2 linked regions of the Methylovirgula sp. 4M-Z18 genome follow. The protein of the gene in region 1 binds, or shares a complex with, the protein of each later gene. Links are inferred from orthologs where the notes say so. Each region holds a gene or a part of one and is shown in the gene's direction. Other genes may lie near its edges.

Region 1 (4,522 bases):
CGATCTGCCCGCCGGCGACCCTCGTTTCTGCAGCCGCAGACATGACGCGCGGCACGCGACTCAAGATCGGAGGGCAGGACTGCCACACCAAGATTTCCGGTGCGCATACGGGCGATATTTCTGCAGCCATGCTGGCAGATGCCGGGGCGGCCTATGTGATCCTGGGCCATTCGGAGCGCCGGGCCGATCACCACGAAAGCGATGCTTTAGTGCGCGCCAAGGCGGAGGCGGCGATTCGCGCGGGTCTCGTGGCCGTTGTCTGTGTCGGCGAGACGAAGGATCAGCGGGTGGCCGGTGACACGCTCAAAGTCGTCGAAGCGCAGGTCGACGGTTCTCTTCCTCCCGGCGCCACCGCAGATAATCTGGTCATCGCCTATGAACCCGTCTGGGCCATCGGCACCGGACTGACGCCGACCGCGGCGGATGTCGCTGAAGTGCACGCCTTCATCCGCGCGCAGCTCAAGCGCTTGGTGCCGGATGCGGCGGATGGCGTGCGCATTCTCTACGGTGGATCGGTCAAGCCGGCCAATGCCGCAGAGCTGATGGCGGTTGCCAATGTCAATGGCGCTCTGATCGGCGGCGCGAGCCTGAAATGCGACGATTTCATTAGAATCGCAGCCGCTTACAAGTGAGGGCGCCTCATTTCGCGAGGAAAAGCGCGCTTTGCGGCGCGCCGGGGAAGAGCAACGTCTGAAGTTCCGCGGCGCGCTCGGCAAAGCCGTGGGCTTCTTTCGGATAGAGCTGCTCGGCCAAGGCAAGTGCGCCGACGAGGCGGTTGATGGACGGCGGCTTTTCGAGAATCGGGTAAGGTAACCCACGATCGATCAGGAACCTGGTGCCCTCTGGCAAGGCGCGGCGCAACGGACTATCGAATGTCGCCGCCGTCGAATCCGCCAGAATCACCACTTGCGGCGCAAACCGCACGACATCGTCGAGACTCACCGTCATAAAAGCGCCGTGACCGGCAGGGGTGACATTCTGCGCACCGGCGAGTTCGATCGCCTCGCTCAGGCTTGAACCGGCGCGGACGGCCTGTAGGCCGTCGACCCCGCGCGCATAATAGACTTTGATCCGCTCGGCCGGCGCCAGGGCCTGCAAACGGCCCAATGCCTGCTGGCTCGCGGCTGCAATGGTTTCCGCGCGCTCGGACTTGCCCAGGATAGCGCCAAGTTTGCGAACCATATCAGGCTGATGCGTCAAACTGCCGTCAAGCAGCAGATAGGGGACGTGCAATTTGTCCTGCACCATGTCCGCAAGATGCGCATAGTCGGCGTTCACGTCGCCGTAATCGACGATCAGGTCGGGATGGCGGTCGGAAAGCCGGACAAAATCGTCATCGGACAATTTGCCGGTAATCCGCGGCACTTGGCCGAGCCCCGGTAAGCTTCGGGAACGGCGCCGATCTGATCGGCGCGCCAGGGTTCGACCAATCCGGCGAGCAAATCGGGCGCGAGCGCATACAGCAGCACATCGGCCGGTGGTCCGGCCGGTACGATATGGGTCACATGATCCGGCACATGGACGGTTCGCCCGGCCGAATCCGTGACGTCGGCGCAAAAGGCCGGACCGGAAGCGAAAACCAGCAAGCCGGCGACAATCAGCGCACGCACGCGGAGGGCTGCAGCAAGTCTCATCACAGAGGATCTGCCTAATGCTGGTCCACGGCGACCATGACATCGGAAGCTTTCACGACCGCATAGGCCTGTTTGCCCTTCTCGAGTTTCAGCTCGTCGACGGACTGATTGGTGATCGAGGACGTCACGATCGTGCCGTTCACATCGATCCGGACGTGTGCCGTCGTCTGACCTTTGACGACATCGACAATCGTGCCTTTGAGCACATTACGAGCACTGATCTTCATGCGATTCTCCTAACATAAAACGTGAGTATATAATCATACATAACTGATTTATAAATAAATTCGGCTTGTCATCAAGGTCTTATACGCAAGGGCGCGCATCGGCAACTAGTCTTGCAGAATGCGGCTCAGAAAACCGATGGCGCGCAGGAAATTCCAAAGCGACCCCTCCGGTCGCGCGGAGATTAGCTCAGCCGCCGTTCACGGTCATCCAAAATGAAAGACGGCCATAGCCAAGCCCACTTGTATCGTGTAGAAGCCGCCCCAATATTTGGGGGCGCAGGCCGTTCCCGTGCCAAAACTCCATGGATTTTGAATGTTACAGTCCGTATTGATCGTTATCCACCTGATGGTGGTGGTCGCCTTGGTGGGCGTCGTGCTGTTGCAGCGCTCGGAAGGCGGTGCGCTCGGGCAGGGCGGAGGCGGCGGCTTCATGACGGGCCGCGGCCAGGCGAACGCCTTGACGCGCACAACCGGCATTTTGGCCGCGATTTTCTTCATTACCAGCCTGTCGCTCGGCATCTTGGCGAGCCGCAGCCGTGCGCCGTCGTCGCTGTTCAACAATCTACCGCAGACGTCGGCCCCGGCCTCGCCTGGCCAGCAAGACGACAAGTCGCTTTTCGACAAGCTCAACGAGCAGAACAAGACACCGGCGCCGCAAACACCTGCTGCTCCAGCGGCGCCGGAGGCGCCAAAATCCGAATAAGCTGAATGGCCGGTCACCCCGGCCATTTTCTTGAGACAATGAACGCGCGATCAGGGCTGGCCGCGCGTGTGGATTAATTGGGCCAAGTCGTTTTTTTGATCGACGAATCGGCGTGAAAGGAATAGGGGTTAAAGCCCATGGCGCGGTATATTTTCATCACTGGCGGCGTGGTATCTTCGCTCGGCAAAGGGCTTGCGTCGGCGGCCCTCGGAGCTCTTCTACAGGCACGCGGATATTCGGTCCGCTTGCGCAAACTCGACCCCTATCTGAACGTCGATCCGGGCACGATGAGCCCGTATCAGCACGGCGAATGTTTCGTCACGGACGACGGCGCCGAGACCGATCTCGATCTTGGCCATTATGAGCGCTTTACCGGGCGCCCGGCGACGCGGCAGGACAACATCACCACTGGACGCATTTATCAGGAGATCATCGCCAAGGAACGGCGCGGCGATTACCTCGGTGGCACCGTGCAGGTCATTCCCCATGTCACGAATCACATCAAGGATTTCGTGCTGGAAGGGAACGAGGACGTCGACTTTTGCCTCATCGAGATCGGCGGCACCGTGGGCGACATCGAGGCGCTCCCGTTCTTCGAGGCGATCCGGCAAATCGGCAACGAATTGCCGCGCCATCATGCGGTCTACATTCATTTGACGCTGCTGCCCTATATTCCGAGCGCCGGAGAATTGAAGACCAAGCCGACCCAACATTCGGTCAAGGAGCTTCGCTCGATCGGTATCGCGCCCGACATCCTTTTGTGCCGGTCGGACCGCGAGATCCCGAAGGAAGAGCGGCGCAAGCTCGCGCTCTTCTGCAACGTGCGGGAAAGCGCGGTGATCGAGGCGCGCGACGTCTCGACGATTTACGATGTGCCGCAAGCCTATCACGAAGCCGGCCTCGATCAGGAAGTCCTGGCTGCCTTCGGGATCGAGCCGGCGCCGAAGCCCGATATGACCCGCTGGAAAGCCGTGTCACGCAGCATTCATAACCCGGAAGGCGAAGTGACGATTGCGGTCGTCGGCAAATATACCGGCTTGAAGGACGCCTATAAGTCGCTGATCGAGGCGCTGGCGCATGGCGGTATGGCCAACGGGGTCAAGGTCAATCTGGATTGGATTGAGGCCGAGATTTTCGAAGGTGAGGACCCGACCAGCCATCTGCAGCACGTGCATGGTATTCTCGTGCCCGGCGGCTTCGGTCACCGCGGCGCCGAGGGCAAGATTCAGGCTGCCCGGTTCGCGCGCGAACATAAAGTGCCGTATTTCGGCATCTGCTTCGGCATGCAGATGGCGGTGATCGAGGCGGCCCGATCGCTCGCCGGTATCCCCGAGGCGAATTCCACCGAATTCGGGCCGTGTCCAGAGCCAGTCGTTGGACTGATGACCGAATGGATGCACGGCAACCAGTTGGAGATTCGCAAAGAAGGTGGAAATCTTGGCGGCACCATGCGGCTTGGCGCCTATAAATCGGATCTAGCGCCAGGCTCGCGTATTGCGCAGATTTATGGTGACACATTCATTTCCGAACGGCACCGCCACCGCTATGAGGTCAATATGAGCTATCGGGAACGGCTGGAGGGCAAGGGCATGATCTTCGCCGGCACCTCGCCCGATGGTCTGTTGCCCGAAACCGTGGAATTTCCGGATCATCCCTGGTTCATCGGCGTGCAATATCATCCCGAATTGAAGTCGCGGCCTTTCGAACCGCATCCGCTGTTCGCGAGCTTCATTCAAGCGGCGAAAGTGCAAAGCCGTCTCGTTTGATCTCGACGGGCTCCGGCGATTGGCATGGGGCTCGCGCTCGCACGCAGCATCTTGAATGTGCGTATTTTGGCGTTAGGGTTTGATGTCACCCGACGGACCCAGCCATGCCGCGCGCCCTCGACCATCTCGTGCTTGCCTCCCGCACTCTCACTGCGCAGGCGGATCTCTACCGCCGCATGGGTTTTACCGTGG
Region 2 (3,773 bases), 380 kb from region 1 along the record:
CCGTCCAGGCCGGCATCAAGGACGTCGTGTTCGATCGCGGCGCCTATGTCTACCATGGGCGCGTCAAGGCGCTCGCCGAAGGCGCCCGCGAAGGCGGGTTGAACTTCTAAAAAAAACTAGGATTGCGGGCGGGACGTCCGCGGTCCTTTTATCGAAGCGAGCGGGCAGGGGTTTCCCACCCGCGTAAGTGACGGAAACAGTTAAATGGCACGTGAAGAACAAGGCGGCCGCGGCCGCTCTCGCGAGCGGGATCGCGAGGAAGTCGCGAGCGAGTTCGTGGACCGTCTGGTCCACATCAACCGCGTCGCAAAAGTTGTGAAGGGTGGTCGCCGTTTCGGCTTTGCCGCTCTGGTCGTGGTCGGTGATCAGAAAGGCCGCGTCGGCTTTGGTCACGGCAAGGCACGCGAAGTGCCGGAAGCCATCCGCAAGGCGACAGAAGCCGCCAAGCGCGCGCTCATCCGCGTGCCGCTGCGCGAAGGCCGCACCCTGCATCATGATGTCGCCGGCCGCCATGGCGCCGGCCGCGTGATCCTGCGCGCCGCTCCGGCCGGTACCGGCATCATCGCCGGCGGTCCGATGCGTGCCGTGTTCGAGACGCTCGGGATGCACGACGTCGTGGCGAAGAGCCAGGGCTCGTCCAACCCCTATAACATGGTGCGTGCGACCTTCGACGCTCTCAAGCAGGAAGATTCGCCCCGTACCGTTGCGGCTCGCCGCAATTTGAAGGTTTCCACGCTCCAGTCGCGCCGCCAGGGCGTCGATGCGGACGCGGTGGATGCGTGAGGGGAGGATTGATCCATGTCCAACACGCAAAAGACCATCACGCTGGAGCAATATGCGAGCCCGATCGGCCGTCCTGCTGACCAGCGCCAGACCCTGATCGGCCTCAAGCTCAACAAGCTGAACCGCCGTTCGACCCTGATCGACACCCCCGCCGTGCGCGGCATGGTCGCGAAAGTCGCGCACCTTGTCCGTGTCGTCGAAGGCCAGTGAGGAGATCATCGATGAAACTCAATGGCATTTCCGACAATCCCGGCTCGTCCAAGAAGCGCATGCGCATTGGCCGCGGTATCGGGTCCGGCAAGGGCAAGACCGGCGGCCGAGGTGTGAAGGGTCAGAAGGCCCGCACCGGCGTGCGCGTCAAGGGCTTCGAAGGCGGTCAGATGCCGCTGCATCGTCGTCTGCCGAAGCGTGGCTTCCACAACCTGTTCGCGCTCGACTACAATGAGGTCAATCTCGGCCGCATTCAGAGCGCGATCGAAGCTGGGAAGCTCGACGCTGCCTTGACCGTGACGCAGGAATCGCTGGTGGCTGCTGGCGTCTGCGCCAAGGCCCGCGACGGGGTGAAGATCCTCGGCCAGGGCGAGCTGAAGGCGAAGCTGGCGTTCGAAGTGGCTGCCGCTTCCAAGTCGGCTGTTGCAGCGATCGAGAAGGTTGGCGGCTCTGTCAAGCTTCTCGCGGAAGTTGCAGCACCCGCAGCGCAATAATGTCGTTGCGAGGGTGAAAATTTTCGCAGCATAACTTATATGAGCGGGGCGAGGGCTTGAGTGCCTCAGCCCCGTTTGCATGTAAAGACCTGGATTAGATGGCGGGAACCGCCAGGGAGCCTCATATGGCGTCGGCAGCCGAGCAGCTTGCAGCGAGCATCAACTGGAATTCTTTCTCGAAGGCTGAAGAGCTCAAAAAGCGAATTTGGTTCACGCTTGCCGCTCTGGTTATATACCGTCTCGGCTGTTACATTCCGCTTCCCGGCATCGATACCGCGAAATTCGCGTCGAGCTTTGCCAATCAGAGTGGCGGCATCCTTGGCATGTTCAACTTGCTGTCGGGCGGTGCGGTTCAGCGCATGGCGATTTTCGCGCTGAACATCATGCCTTACATTTCGTCGTCGATTATCATCCAATTGCTCACGACCGTGATCCCGACCCTCGAAAACCTCAAGAAGGAGGGGGAGCAGGGCCGCAAGGTGATGAACCAATACACCCGCTATCTGACCGTGGCCCTGGCGACCTTCCAGGCGGCGGGTATCGGCTATGGCCTGCAGCGCAACGGCATGGCGACGGATCCCGGCGTGTTCTTCATGATCTCGACGGTGCTCACCTTGGTCGGCGGCACGATGTTCATCGTCTGGCTCGGCGAGCAGATCACCTCGCGCGGCATCGGCAACGGCTCGTCCCTGATCATTTTTGCGGGCATCGCCGCGCAATTGCTGACGGCGGTGACGACGGCGCTGGACACCGGCGCCACCACCGGCAATTATTTCATCAGCTTCGTCGTCGTTGTGATGATGGTGGGCGTGATCTCCTTCATCGTGTACATGGAGCGGGCGCAGCGCCGCTTGCTGATTACCTATCCGAAGCGGCAGGAAGGCAACCGCGTCTATGAGGGACGCTCGTCGTTCCTGCCCTTGAAGCTGAACACCTCGGGCGTCATTCCGCCGATTTTCGCGTCCTCGCTCTTGCTGCTGCCAACGACAATTTCCGGTTTTGCCGGGAACAGCACCGGTTTTCTGGCGAATGTCCTCGTCTATATGGCGCCGGGGCGGCCGCTCTACGTGTTGCTGTACACGGCGATGATCGTCTTCTTCGCCTTCTTCTATACCGCGATCGTGTTCAACCCGGTCGAAACCGCCGACAATCTGAAAAAACAAGGTGGATTCGTGCCCGGGATTCGGCCGGGCGAGAGAACTGCTCAGTTTATCGACACGATTCTCACGCGTATTACCGTCTTGGGCGCGCTTTATCTGGCGCTCATCTGCATCATCCCTGACTTTGTGCTGAATTATTATAGCCTTCCGCGACTTTTCGGTGGAACATCGCTGCTGATTGTGGTCAGTGTCACGATGGATACGGTGGCCCAGGTACATGGCCACTTGCAGGCGCAGCAATATGCTGGTCTGTTGAAGCGGGCGAAGTTGCGGGGGAGGAAGAGATGAGATTGATCATACTGGGGCCGCCAGGCGCCGGTAAGGGCACACAATCGGTGCGCCTGGTTGAAAAATACCAGATTCCGCAACTCTCCACCGGCGATATGCTGCGCGCCGCCGTAAAGCACGAGACGCCGATCGGGCTGAAAGCCAAGGAAGTGATGGCTGCGGGCCACCTCGTATCGGACGAAATCGTGGTCGGCATTGTGGCCGACCGAATCGAAGAGCCGGATGCGCACAACGGATTCATCCTCGACGGCTTTCCGCGCACCGTCCCGCAGGCCGAGGCGCTGGACAAGATGCTCGCCTCGAAGAATGTGCAGTTGGATGCCGTGCTCGAATTGGTGATCGATCACGAGAAGCTGATGGCGCGTATTAAAAAGCGCGCCGCCGATATGGAAGCGGCGGGTCAGACGGTCCGCGCCGACGACAGGCCGGAGGCCTTGTTCAAGCGCCTCGAGGCCTATAACGCCTACACGGCCGCGGTCGGCCCTTATTACGAAAAGAAGGGACTTCTGCGCAAAGTGGACGGCATGCAGCCAATCGAGGCCGTCGCGGCCGCGATCGATAAGATTCTGGGTGAAGATAAGTCTTGACCTTGCCGCGGCGCCTCGCTAGAAGCGCCGCATTCCATTCGAGCATTGCTCCTTGCGGTTTCCCATTGAGGGCAACCCCAGGGAGTTTTCGTTCGTTTACGCCTGCAAGGGCCGGTCTCCACCGGACGCAGGTCAACTTGAGCGGTCCTCAGGACCCATATGGAGAGTAGAATGGCTCGTATAGCCGGTGTAAATATTCCGACCAACAAGCGCGTGGTCATCGCGCTGCAATACATCCACGGCATCGGCGC

Evidence for each region. The genes of interacting proteins can lie anywhere in the genome.
Region 2: secG (region 1) and secY share a complex: the UniProt entries of both Escherichia coli proteins name them as parts of the sec protein translocase complex. The link is inferred for Methylovirgula sp. 4M-Z18 from one-to-one orthologs.

The regions. Positions count from the first base shown.
Region 1 is NZ_CP149574.1:2,146,044-2,150,565, reverse strand. What follows is about bases 905-3,869. They hold secG (preprotein translocase subunit SecG), read left to right. Parts: upstream 905-2,174; coding sequence 2,175-2,564; downstream 2,565-3,869. Other genes in these bases: V9T28_RS09970 (CTP synthase), read left to right, coding at 2,702-3,869; V9T28_RS09980 (TOBE domain-containing protein), read right to left, coding at 1,649-1,861; V9T28_RS09985 (hypothetical protein), read right to left, coding at 1,296-1,634; V9T28_RS09990 (ABC transporter substrate-binding protein), read right to left, coding at 905-1,344. In the rest of the region: tpiA (triose-phosphate isomerase), read left to right, coding at 1-632; more of V9T28_RS09990, read right to left, coding at 640-904; more of V9T28_RS09970, read left to right, coding at 3,870-4,330; V9T28_RS09965 (VOC family protein), read left to right, coding at 4,435-4,522. UniProt on the Escherichia coli protein: Subunit of the protein translocation channel SecYEG. Overexpression of some hybrid proteins has been thought to jam the protein secretion apparatus resulting in cell death; while this may be true it also results in FtsH-mediated degradation of SecY.
Region 2 is NZ_CP149574.1:2,522,726-2,526,498, reverse strand. What follows is about bases 780-3,773. They hold secY (preprotein translocase subunit SecY), read left to right. Parts: upstream 780-1,612; coding sequence 1,613-2,935; downstream 2,936-3,773. Other genes in these bases: rpsM (30S ribosomal protein S13), read left to right, coding at 3,694-3,773; V9T28_RS11665 (adenylate kinase), read left to right, coding at 2,932-3,522; rplO (50S ribosomal protein L15), read left to right, coding at 1,005-1,487; rpmD (50S ribosomal protein L30), read left to right, coding at 799-993; rpsE (30S ribosomal protein S5), read left to right, coding at 780-783. Also shown: rplR (50S ribosomal protein L18), read left to right, coding at 1-110; more of rpsE, read left to right, coding at 205-779. UniProt on the Escherichia coli protein: The central subunit of the protein translocation channel SecYEG. Consists of two halves formed by TMs 1-5 and 6-10.